4 regions of the Bacillus sp. NEB1478 genome follow, and region 2 is predicted to be linked to each of the others. Evidence: riboswitches for the same ligand, from Rfam matches in the RefSeq annotation. Region 2 holds a riboswitch; each other region holds the start of a gene.
What was found. Region 2 has a riboswitch for cobalamin ahead of RGB74_RS18040 (acyl-CoA thioesterase). Riboswitches for the same ligand answer to the same signal wherever they lie in the genome.
Positions count from the first base shown of each region.

Region 1: it holds a riboswitch for cobalamin, as region 2 does, so the genes downstream of both, metE (5-methyltetrahydropteroyltriglutamate--homocysteine S-methyltransferase) here and RGB74_RS18040 (acyl-CoA thioesterase) in region 2, are expected to answer to the same signal.
Region 3: it holds a riboswitch for cobalamin, as region 2 does, so the genes downstream of both, RGB74_RS08475 (DUF4430 domain-containing protein) here and RGB74_RS18040 (acyl-CoA thioesterase) in region 2, are expected to answer to the same signal.
Region 4: it holds a riboswitch for cobalamin, as region 2 does, so the genes downstream of both, RGB74_RS07255 (ribonucleoside-diphosphate reductase subunit alpha) here and RGB74_RS18040 (acyl-CoA thioesterase) in region 2, are expected to answer to the same signal.

Region 1 is NZ_CP134049.1:1,959,652-1,962,841, reverse strand. It holds gene odhB (2-oxoglutarate dehydrogenase complex dihydrolipoyllysine-residue succinyltransferase) at 1-1,255, shown strand, start outside; cobalamin riboswitch at 1,479-1,672, shown strand; gene metE (5-methyltetrahydropteroyltriglutamate--homocysteine S-methyltransferase) at 1,818-3,190, shown strand, end outside.
Region 2 is NZ_CP134049.1:3,549,889-3,553,078, forward strand. It holds gene RGB74_RS18035 (YbaN family protein) at 433-846, opposite strand; gene RGB74_RS18040 (acyl-CoA thioesterase) at 863-1,336, opposite strand; cobalamin riboswitch at 1,685-1,865, opposite strand; gene RGB74_RS18045 (MFS transporter) at 1,915-3,190, opposite strand, start outside.
Region 3 is NZ_CP134049.1:1,725,422-1,728,611, forward strand. It holds gene RGB74_RS08470 (ATP-binding protein) at 1-1,278, shown strand, start outside; cobalamin riboswitch at 1,383-1,567, shown strand; gene RGB74_RS08475 (DUF4430 domain-containing protein) at 1,715-2,116, shown strand; gene RGB74_RS08480 (ECF transporter S component) at 2,088-2,633, shown strand.
Region 4 is NZ_CP134049.1:1,501,879-1,505,068, reverse strand. It holds gene RGB74_RS07255 (ribonucleoside-diphosphate reductase subunit alpha) at 1-1,912, opposite strand, end outside; cobalamin riboswitch at 2,214-2,418, opposite strand; gene RGB74_RS07250 (3-hydroxybutyrate dehydrogenase) at 2,486-3,190, opposite strand, start outside.

The sequences.
Region 1 (3,190 bases), 1.6 Mb from region 2:
AGTTAAAGTTCCGGAATTAGCCGAATCAATTTCAGAAGGTACAGTTGCACAGTGGCTAAAAAAAGAAGGTGAAGCAGTTGTTAAAGGTGAAGACTTAGTCGAATTAGAAACGGACAAAGTCAACATCGAAATAAGTGCAGAACGAGATGGAGTTCTAAAAAGCATTCAAGTTCAGCCTGGCGACACTGTATCAGTTGGAGACGTAATCGCTATGATCGCTGATAGCGGAGCAGCTGAGACTGAAAGTACTTCAGAAGAAAAAACCGAAGCACAGCCGAAAGAAGAAGCTGCTCAAAAACAAGAACCAACTGCTGCAAAGGAAGAAACAGAAGAAACTAAAGCTGCTGATCGTCCGATCGCATCTCCAGCAGCTCGTAAACTTGCAAGAGAAAAAGGAATCGATCTTACAGAAGTTTCTACTCGTGATCCACTTGGACGAGTTCGTACAGAAGACGTAAAGCGTCATTCTGAAAGTCCAAGTGAAAAATCCGCTCCAAGCACTTCTAAGCCAGCAGCACAGCAAACAAAAGCTGCTGAACCAGTAAATCCGGACAAACCTGTTGAACGTGTGAAAATGTCACGCAGACGCCAAACGATCGCTAAACGTCTAGTTGAAGCACAGCAAACGGCTGCAATGCTAACAACATTTAACGAAGTAGATATGACTGCGATCAATGAAGTTCGTGCTCGCAGAAAAGACAAGTTCTTTGAACAAAATGGTGTTAAATTAGGTTATATGTCGTTCTTTACGAAAGCTGTTGTAGGAGCACTTAAAAAATTCCCTGCTGTAAATGCAGAAATCCAAGGCGACGAAATGGTCTTGAAGAAATTTTATGATATTGGTATTGCTGTAGGTGCCGAAGAAGGACTAGTTGTACCTGTTGTACGTAATGCCGATCGTATGAGCTTTGCTGCAATCGAAAAAGAAATTGGAGATCTTGCACAAAAAGCCCGTTCTAAGAAATTAACTCTTGAAGAACTTCAAGGCGGATCATTCACAATTACTAACGGCGGTATATTTGGTTCTATGCTTTCAACACCTATTTTAAATGCGCCTCAAGTTGGTATTTTAGGAATGCATACGATTCAATGGAGACCTGTCGCTATTGATAAAGAGCGCATGGAAAACCGTCCAATGATGTATATTGCTCTTTCTTATGATCACCGAATTGTTGATGGAAAAGAAGCAGTAAGCTTCCTTTCAACAGTTAAAAATCTTTTAGAAGATCCGGAATCATTGTTATTAGAAGGTTGATTAACTTTAGTCCTGTACGTCTTAATAGACGTCCAGGGCTTTTTTTTTGCAACTGTATTTGCATTTTGCAAATAAGTCACTTGAGTTTTACAACCGGAAAATTAAAACTTATTTGAGTTTTGCAAGTATATAATGTGATGGTTTTTCTTTTTGACAGTGCTAAATTCGCATGCTAAGATGTCTATTAAATTCTAAATTATATTAAAAAAACGAATTTATTTAAAATTTTATATATACAACAGGTGCTGCGTGATTTTTTCACTCAGCTTAAAAGGGAAGACCGGTGAGATTCCGGCGCGGTCCCGCCACTGTAATAGTGAGCATTTTATTAGAAACCACTGTTTTGCTTGAAAATGGGAAGGTCATAAAATGCAATGAACTTAAGTCAGGATACCTGCCTTGTTGTACACGCTTATACTCTACGTGGATATAGAGGGGAGTGAGATATGTGTTGAGAATGATTGATGGTCTCAACTCTAGTTAATATTACGTAATAAATCTCTCTTTCTGACTTGAAAGAGGGATTTTTTTGTTGAGACACATAAAAAGGAGTGTGAATGAGATGAATCAGGTGAAATGTTCAAACTTGGGGTATCCAAGAATTGGAGAGAATCGTGAATGGAAAAAAGCACTGGAACAGTTTTGGTCTGGCAAGCTTGAAAAAGAGGAATTCTTAAAACAATTAACGGAAATACGTCTAACGCATTTAAAAAAGCAAAAAGATTTCGGAATTAACTTAATACCTGTTGGAGACTTCAGTTTATATGATCATGTACTCGATACGGCTACTATGTTCGGACTTGTACCAAAACGTTTTTCTTATGATGGTGGTATTGTACCTATTGAGACTTATTTTGATATTGCACGAGGAACAAAGGATGCAGTAGCTTCTGAAATGACAAAATGGTTTAACACAAACTATCATTACATCGTTCCAGAAATAGGAGATAGAGAACCACAACTGACAGAAAACCTGCCGCTTCAATATTTTAGGGAAGCCAAAGAAAGATTAAATATCAATGGGAAGCCAGTCCTTCTTGGTCCCATTACTTTTGTAAAGCTATCAAAAGGCTATTTAGAAAGAGACACAAAAGACACAATAAACCAGCTAGTACCACTATATTCTCAAATATTGAGTGAATTGGAGAATGAAGGTGCCGAATGGGTTCAAATGGATGAACCGATTTTATCTACAACCCTTACTAAAGAAGAATTTACGATATTTGAGGATGTTTATCAAACCCTTCATGATGCAGCACCGCATTTAAAATTAATACTACAGACTTATTTTGATAGTATAGAGCACTATGAAGCTGTAATGAGACTTCCTGTACAAGGAATAGGACTCGATTTTGTTAATGATCAAGGTGAAAATCTTATGGCGTTAAAAAGATATGGTTTTCCGAAAAATAAAGTACTTGCTGCCGGCATAATTGATGGGCGAAATATATGGAAAGCAAATCTTAATGATAAGTATTCCTTTTTAGAAGACTTATGTGAAGCTGTCTCAAAAGACCGTCTAATAATTCAGCCTTCATCTAGTTTAATGCATGTTCCTGTGACTATTAAAAATGAAAAAAGCATTGAGGATATCATAAAAGAAGCAGTATCTTTCGCAGATGAAAAATTACATGAAATTAATTTGCTGACAAATGGATTAAATAACGGGAGAAAATCCATTCTGAAAGAAGCGGAAGCAAGTGCCAAAGCTATTTCTGAATTAAACCGTTCATCCTTTAGAAATGATCATCTCATTTCAGAGGCTATGGAAAACATTGATACATATTCGGTAGAGCGTGATGTTCCTTTTCATATACGTAATGAGATTCAAAGTAAAGCACTTCAATTACCGATTCTCCCCACCACAACAATTGGAAGTTTCCCGCAAACTTCAGAACTTAGAAAACAGCGGCTTAAGTGGAGAAAAGGGGAGTT
Region 2 (3,190 bases):
TTTGTATACTTTGGCGGTATTCAAGAAAAAGAGGTTGATTTCCGTGGGGCCTGAGTTTCGCACATTGCACTCCAATCAACTTTTTAAGTCCTTTTTTATTATTATTTTTTCATTCAAGTACCGAAAAATCTATTAACTGAAAGAATCATGATTCGAATGCACCTTCCACATCCAATATTGCTGATGAAAACGGGTCGATGAGAAGAGTTGATGTCGTTCAAATGAGCCGATTAAGTCTAATCCGAGGTTAATTGAGTCTGAATTTGAATAATTAAGTCTGTTCGAAGGAAGATTGAGTCTTTTTGAGCCACAATTGAGTCTAATTTATAATAATTATGTCTTTCTACAAATTTCGACAAAAAACCTTGATATAACGCTTAATTGAAATACATAAAAAAACCTAAGTCCGGTTTCCCGCTGACTCAGGTTTTTCTATTCTATCTTCGTTTTAATTTTGAAAATGAAGTAGTAATACTTTAATAAAACAATGAGAACTAATAATATTCTCACATAAAGGTTATCAGTAAGAATAAACGGTATGGCAATCATGATGTCAGCTAGTAAATTGATCATGATTTTCTTTTTTCGTGTTAATGCTTTTTCTTTTACGAATTCTTCTAAATGTTTTTTATAGATCGAGGTTCCTTTAAACCAGTTATCGAACTTTTTCGATCCCTTCATGAAAAAATAAGAAGCGACAAGTAAGAAAGGTGTGGTTGGAATGAGGGACAATAGCAGCCCTACGATTCCGAGCAACAAAAACAACATTCCGAGAAAAATGAAAAATGCTTTTTTGACCTTCACGAGACTCATCCCCTCATCTGTATGAATTTGGTCTGAGTCCATCTTAACAGTTATCACCCTATTGATTCACATTTTTATAAAACAATCGGTTTTCTTTTCTGAGCCGGGCACTTTGAAACAGAACAGCTTCTTCCTTTGTTTCTGGAATAACACTCGGCACAGGTGTTGGGGTACCTTCTGCATCAATTGCTACCATCGTTAAAATCGAAGTCGTATTCAATGTCCGATTTCCCGTTTCTAAGTTCTGGCATTCTACTTTTACATAAACCTCCATAGATGTCCTTCCTGTTGAAATTACAACACCTTCTAAAATTAAAATATCTCCCACTTTTGCAGAGGATAAAAAGTTCACATTGTCGATGGAAGCTGTCACAACAACCTTTTGACTATGCTTCATAGCCGCTATTGCAGCAATTTCATCAATGTAAGATAACACCCTTCCGCCGAAGATTGTTCCCATGTGATTCGTATCAGGAGGCAACACCAATTTTGTCTGGATCGTTCTTGATATGTTTGCTGATAACTGTTCCATCCCATTCCTCAATTCCGGAGCTTGAAACTCCTAGGTTTTAGTTGTGGGAGCTGGTAATTGGTACTAATAAGCTGACAAAAGATTCGAAGCTTATCAATTAACAAACATTGTTAATTAAGAAGCAAGAAGGTCGAGGAAGCAAAGTTTCGAGAAACGGACGCGTATTCAACATACGTGAGTATCGCAGAAACAAAGCTGACGACGAGATTCGACGCTTATCAATTAACAAAAAACTCCATCACTAAGGATGGAGGAAGAATATAAATAAAACGTAAGAATACTTAATTAAACAGAAATACTCTGCATCAATTAAAATTCCTTCGTCTTATCTTCCCAACTCCCGAAGAAGATCAACGCGATAAACATGGCAGGTCTCCTGACTCGTGCGTCAATCTACTCTAAGCCCTTCCCGTTTTTAGACAGTGGTTTTCGCTTATTTCGTCAGCACTTACAGTTGCGGGTACAGTTCTGGTTTTGCACCAGATTCCCTATTAAGTCTGTAACAGACACCATGATTATTTGTTATTTAATTATCTATATTTTATTGTGCTCGTTCTCAAAAGACAAGCTGTACGCTATTAACTCGCTGCTTTTCCTGTTTCTTCAGCAGCTTGCCGCATCACATAACGATCTCCGCCAACAAAGAAAGCTACGACTAACCCTAAGCAACCGGCAATAAGAGCTAACATAAATCCATGATGCAGTGCTGTTTCAAGCGCACTTCTCATGAACTCCACTAATTGCGGAGGAAGGTTTGCATCTTTTTGCATTAAGATTTCTGGTTTTGCCATCTTTCCAATCTGGTCAGCCGGCATTTTAGAAGCTGCTGCAAAATCCAGCATCTTTTCTTTTAAGTCGCTATTTACGATCGTTGCTGTTATCGCCGCTCCCATTACACCGCCTATGCTGCGCCAAAAACCAACAACAGATGAAGCGATCCCCATGTATTTCATATCAACAGATTGAGCGACAGCATTCTGCGAAACACTCATTAATGGCCCCAGTACAACAAGACCCATCATGATCATGACAAGCGTAACCGTCCATTTCGCAGTTTCATGCGTAATGCTTCCTAACATGTACGCTTCAAAAATGCCCATACCCATCGAGATAATCATGATCGTTCTGAATGGAATTTTCGTACATAAGAATCCGCCTATAATGGCTCCGATCATGATTGGAAACATCATTGGTGTTAGTACGCCATTTGAATTTTCATTCCCCATAACCGCGACAGATAAAATCGGCAGGTACGTAATCGCCGAGAACATAATTGCTCCTTGGCAGAATACTACGATACTTGTGCCCAGCACCATCTTATTTTTAAAAATTTCAAGCGGTAAAATCGGTTCTGCAGCTTTCGTTTCAACCCATAAGAATAATGCAATCGCAACAGCTGCTCCACTAAACATGGAGATGATCTGTACCGAATCCCAAGCGTAATCTTTTCCACCCCACTCTAAGCCGAGCAGAAGCAATACGGTTGAAGTAATCAAAAGCAGCGTGCCTAAATAGTCTACTTTTGGCTTTTGATCTGACTTGGATTCTTTTAAAGCAAACATTAAAGCAATGATAGATAGAATTCCAAACGGCACATTCACGTAAAAGCACCATCTCCATCCTAACCATGAAGCTTCCGAAATCCATGTTCCGATCTGCGGTCCTAATACAGATGAGATACCGAATATCCCTGCAAATATTCCAGACATTTTAGCCGCTTGCTTAGGGCTGGTTGAGACCGAATAAATAATCGTAAACGAGATCGGAAAAATCGCTCCAGAACCAACCCCTTGAATCACACGATATGCAATCAATTGATCAATGTTTTGAGCTGTTCCGCATAAAGCAGATCCG
Region 3 (3,190 bases), 1.8 Mb from region 2:
AATCATACGAAGTATTTGATCTTTTTAGCTGCTGGAATAGCCATTATTTTAACAACAATTTTTGCCTTCTTCTTATCAACAAGGATTACTGCTCCTTTGCGAAAAATGAGAGAAGCGGCAATGTTTGTTGCAAAAGGTGAATTTGATATGAAAGTTCCAATCTTAACACATGATGAGATTGGAGAATTGGGAATGACTTTTAATCGGATGGGCAGACAGCTAAAAAATAACATTACAGCCTTAAATCAAGAGAAAGAACAGCTTGCTAGTGTTCTAAGTTCAATGGCAGACGGTGTTATTACATTTGATAGAAGAATGAATATCTTGGTTACGAATCCCCCAGCAGACCGTTTTTTGCAAGCCTTTTATTATGAATCAGGCATGAAGTCGCAGAAAAAGGAAAATGTTTTGCCGGAAGTTGTTATTCAATTGTTCCAAAAGGTTGTTTCTCTCGAAAAAGAGCAGCTGACCGAAATTGATATACAAGGCCGCTCTTGGGTTGTTGTCATGACTCCGTTATATGATAACTCTGTTATTCGAGGAGCAGTTGCCGTGCTGAGAGATATGACTGAGGAACGAAGAATGGATAAGCTGAGAGAAGATTTTGTTGCGAATGTTTCACATGAATTGAAAACACCGCTCAGTATGCTGCAAGGGTACAGTGAAGCAATCGTTGATGATATTGCTGAATCAGAAAAAGAGAAAAAAGAACTAGCTAGCATCATATTGGATGAATCTAAAAGAATGGGAAGACTTGTAAATGAACTGCTAGATCTGGCAAAGCTGGAAGCTGGACATATGAAGCTTCATTATACACATTTATCCATACAGCCATTTGCCGAACGGATTATCAGAAAATTTCAAGGGCCAGCAAAAGAACGGAATATTCAATTAAGCCTGCAAATAAATGGTGAGCCAAAAGAGCTTGATATCGACCCTGACAGAATTGAGCAAGTTCTGACAAATTTAATTGACAATGCAATTCGGCACACATTAGATGAAGGTTCTGTCAATCTTTCCATAAAAATAAGTGAACAAACCGTCTCTTTTTACATTAGAGATAATGGTACTGGAATAAAAGAAGAAGATTTGCCATTTGTTTTTGAGCGTTTTTATAAAGGTGATAAAGCAAGGACGAGAGGGAAATCAGGGGGGACAGGACTTGGTTTAGCGATAGCCAGAAACATTGTCGAAGCACATGGCGGGCAAATCAATGTACACAGTAAAATGAATGAAGGTACGACATTTTCATTTGTAATCCCTCGAATGATGGAATAAAAGATCAAACTTTCCCGATTAATCTTGTTTCATAAGGAACAATTATTAGTAAAAATGATTTCATAAATTTCTCCAATACGATATAATAAATGAGAAAATTAATTTCATAATAATGTTAAACAGGTGCTGTCTGTTCACAGACAAGCATAATTGGGAAAACGGTTTAAATCCGTTGCGGTCCCGCCACTGTAATTGTGAGAACCCTAATAATGAGCCACTGTGTATACGGGAAGGCATTAGGGAACGATGAGCAAGAGCCAGGAGACCTGCCTGTTAATCATGAACATGACCTACGAGGATAGGGGGGTGTTAAACAGTGCCGATTAGCGGCATATGTTTTTTGCCTGTATACCAAAATTCTGAGCCCCTTCGTAGCTGAAGGTGCTTTTTTTGGTTTAGTGAACAAAAAGGATAAAAAATGGGGAAGAGGTATCAAATGAAAAAATTAGTAGCAGTATTCGCAGTATTAATGATGATGTTAGCAGGGTGCGGAACAGATGAAACGAAAAAAACATCCGATCAGCCAAAAACAGAACAAGCAAAAAAACAAGAAGTTACCGTTAAAATTACAAAAGATAACGGCAAGGAAAAAGTAACGGAAAAGAAAGTAGCCATTAAAGAAGATGAAACCGTAATGGATGTAATGAAAAATAATTTCAAACTAGACTTGATGTATGATGATTCTTTTATCAGCGGCATTGATGGAGTAAAGGGAAGTGAACAAGACAAAACATCATGGTTTCTTTCTGTCAATGGTAAAGAAGCAATGAAAGGTGCAAAGGAAATTAAAGTAAAACCAGGCGATGTGATTGAATTCGACTTACATAAATATGAATAAATTAACACTCAGAAGAATGACTCTCCTAGCACTATTGACAGCATTGTTAACTGTAGGAAGAATTTCCTTTGCCATCATTCCTAATGTACAGCCAAATACGGCAATATTGATTATTGCATCCTTCGTATTAGGACCTATACAGGGGCTTATACTTGCAATCTTGAGTACAATAACGACAAATCTCTATTTAGGGCATGGTTTATGGTCTATCGGTCAAATGGTTGCCTGGGGTCTTATTGCGATTATGAGTGGTTTGTTAGGCAAATATAGACATAAGACACCTTGGTGGATTTTAAGCTTGTACTCAGGTTTTTGCGGCTTTCTGTTTGGATTTATTATTTCATTGATCATGGGCGGTATAGTCGTTCAAAAGTTCTGGCCATATTATTTATCTGGTCTCCCTTTTGATTTTAACCACGCAATAGGCAATGTCATTTTCTTCATTGTTTTATATAAACCACTGTTGATTGTAATGGAACGGCATTTGAAAGGAAGAGAACATGGAAGGGCTGCTTAATAATAGCAGTTCTTTTTTTTATTTGTTAATTGATAAGCTGTGAATCTCGTCGTCAGTTTCGTTTTTGCGGTACTCACGTATTGTAATACGCTCCGTTCCTCGAAAACTTCACTTCCTCGACCTTCTTGCTACTCGTCGCAATTCGGAGTATTCGTGCAAGTACGCTCGTTTCTGAATTAACAAAGGGTTTAGTAGTGAAGCACCGAAGCTTATCTCCAGCTTTTTTTTTGGCCTAGTTCTTGATGGTTTTGGTTTTTAAATCAACCGATAATAAAGATGTTGATTGAAGCGGAAGATGCGAGACTCCTCGAAAATGAAAATCATATTTTCTTCGTACGATGTAACGCTGTTGAAGTTTTCCTTATCCTGCGGGATCAGCGTGCCAGCCACTTGAGTATTCTTCTCGCAAGGCATGCGACGAGGAAGCTCGATTCATCAGAATTTTCGTGCAGACGCAGGAGTAGGATTTAATAAGCATATGCAGTGGCTCACCGCCCGCCCCACGGAAAGCGAGCATCCTGCAGCGAAGATCAACTACACTTCTTTAAATAGCAACT
Region 4 (3,190 bases), 1.9 Mb from region 2:
GATCTATACTCGGTGTTGAATTGGCAATAATTGAAGTAGATGAATTTGGCGCAACCGCAATAAGATAGCCATTTCTTATTCCGTTTTTTCTTACCTGCTCATTCAATTGATTCCATTTTTTAGATTGATATCCCCGCTTTAAGAAATAATCTCCAGACTCCCAGTCAGATTCTGAGAACACAGGGTATTTTCCTTTTTCTACAGCAAGCTCGTTACTCGCACTAATTACATAATAATTAATTTGCTCATATAGCTCATCTGCAAATTCTACCGCTTCCTCACTTTCCCATTTGATTCCTTTGTTGGCCAGGAGATGATGCCACCCGAATGTCCCAACGCCTATTGCTCTGTACTTTTTATTGGTTACAACCGCTTGGGGAACGTCAATACGATTTAAATCTATGACGTTATCTAACATTCTAATTTGAATATCAATCACTTTTTTCAGCACATTATCTGTTACGACTTTCGAAAGTGAAAGGGAAGATAAGTTACAGACGACAAAGTCACCCGGAGTCTTTCTTATGATTATTTCACCATCAACCGTTTCCTCAGATTGCACGATGGTTGGAGACATATTTTGCATGATTTCTGTGCACAAATTTGATGCATAGATCATCCCTGCATGAGGATTTGGATTTAGGCGATTTACAGTATCCCGATAGAACATGAATGGTGTACCTGTTTCCAGTTGAGATTTCATGACTCTCTTCATGATTTCAATCGCTGGTACCGTTTTTTTGGAAATTCTTTCATCCTTAACACATTCAAAATATTTCTTTCTGAACTTTCCTTCTCCCTTTTCATCATCGTAGAAGTCTTCTAACGAATATCCTTTGATCTTCCTAACCTCATGGGGATCAAAAAGATACCAATCTAATCTTTTCTCAACATGCTCCATAAAAAGATCCGGTACACAAATCCCCGTAAAAAGGTCATGTGTTCTCATTCTTTCATCACCGTTGTTTAATTTTGCATCTAAAAACTCAAAGATATCTTGATGCCAAACATCAAGATAAACTGCAATTGCACCTTGTCTCTGACCGAGCTGATCAACAGAAACTGCAGTATTGTTTAGTTGTTTCATCCAGGGAATAACTCCTGAAGAATTGCCTTTAAAACCTCTTATATCAGAACCTCTAGAGCGGATTTTACCGAGGTAAATCCCAAGTCCCCCTCCGCCTTTAGATACTGTAGCCGCATCTGTATTTGAATCAAAGATCCCTCTTAAACTATCGTCAATGGTATCTATAAAACACGAGCTAAGCTGTCCATAGCTTTTTCCAGCATTCGCTAGTGTTGGAGTTGCGACCGTCATATAAAGATTGGATAACGCCCAATAGGCTTCTTTTACTCGTTCCATCCTAAAATGAGTATCTTCATCCTTCATCAAAAAAAGAGAGATAACCATCCACCGTTCTTGCGGGAGTTCATAAAGTTCATGGTTAAACCCTTTTGCTAAGTAACGATCGGATAGCGTTTTTAACCCAATATATGTAAACAAGTTGTCTCTTTCAGGCTCGATCCATTTTTCTGCTTCTTCAATTTCTGAAATTGAATAAGAGTTTAAAAGAGATTTATCATAAATTTGGAGATTCACTAATTGTTGCAGGAGACCATAAAGATTTGAATATGGGCTCTCAACAATATTTCCGTTTCTATTCTTTTTGGCTTCATTATACAGCTGTTTCAAATATAAACGAGATGCTACAAACGTCCAATCTGGCTCCTGAGCATTTAACTGGCTTAGAGCCTCCATTATCAAAATATTATTTAGTGATTGATCATCATTATTCTTTTTTTCAAACTCTTCAGCTCTTTTTAAAAAGTCATCTCCATTCAGTTCTGTAAATTCTCCTATACAATTTCTCAACCATTCCCCGTGTGTAGATCTTTTAATAACTGTTTCCATTGTTACCACTCCTTATTAAAAATAAGATCTGTTAATTGAAAGTGTTGATAATCCTTGGAAATCAGAAAAACCACTCTCTTTCCGCGGACGAACCGCCAAGCCTCCTCGGTGTACCTCCTGCGGGGTCTCGGCAGCCCGTTTTTCCGCACGAGTTTCGCTGATTCTCTTTGCCTTTTCAACAACGATGTTTAACAGAACCTAAAAATAAAAAACCCTCTTCTTCAGGAAGAGGGTTAAGAACGTTTAATAAACAACAATAACCAATACTGTTGTGCCGTTCTTTCTCCCAATCCCCGAGGAAAAGAAAATAGAAGAATCAGGCAGGTCTACTGGCTCTTGCTTCTTCCTACTCTGGGCCTTCCCATACAGCAGCCATTAGTTATAGCCATTCTGTACAGTGGCAAATCCATTTCGTCCACAATCACAGTTGCGGGGACAGCTTCGGTTTTAAACCGAATTCCCTTTTAAGCCGGAAAAATACCGGCACCTGAATTCTCTATATATAGTTTTATATTAATAAATTTGACACTAAATATAGTGTTTGTCAATGAAAACATGTCTGAATTTGATTATTTATTGAGCTACATATCCGCCGTCAATTACAATCGCTTGCCCCGTAACACCTTTTGCTTTGTCACTAGATAAAAAGATGGTATAATCCGCAATCTCTTGAACATCCAATAAACGTTTTTGGGGGACGAGTGGATAGATCACTTCTTCTAGCACTTTTTCAAGTTCAACATTACGAGTTTTTGCTAAGTCTTCTAATTGTCCCCTAACAAGCGGAGTGTCAACATAACCTGGGCAGACAGCATTTACAGTAATGCCATGCTCTGCACCTTCCAATGCAGCAACCTTAGTTAAGCCAATAACGCCATGCTTCGCGCTGTTATAAGCAGATTTTCCAGCAAATCCGACCAATCCATTAATCGAAGCCATGTTGATTATGCGGCCAAAACCTTGCTTTTTCATGATGGGAAATACGTGTTTAGTAGCAATAAATGGCGCTGTCAGCATCACGCTTATCAGCTGCTGAAACTTTTCAGTAGGAAACTCTTCTAAAGGGGAAACATATTGTAATCCCGCATTATTTATTAGCACATCGATACGATTAAATGTTTTCAGCGTCTCATCCAATGCTGCTTTCAACTCATCTTCATTCGTAACGTTGCATCCCAAACCGAGTACTGTACTTCCGGTTTTTTGCAATGAATTTGCTGCTTCCTCTGCTTTATCCCGATTAAGATCACTGATGACAACTTTTGCCCCATTTTTGGC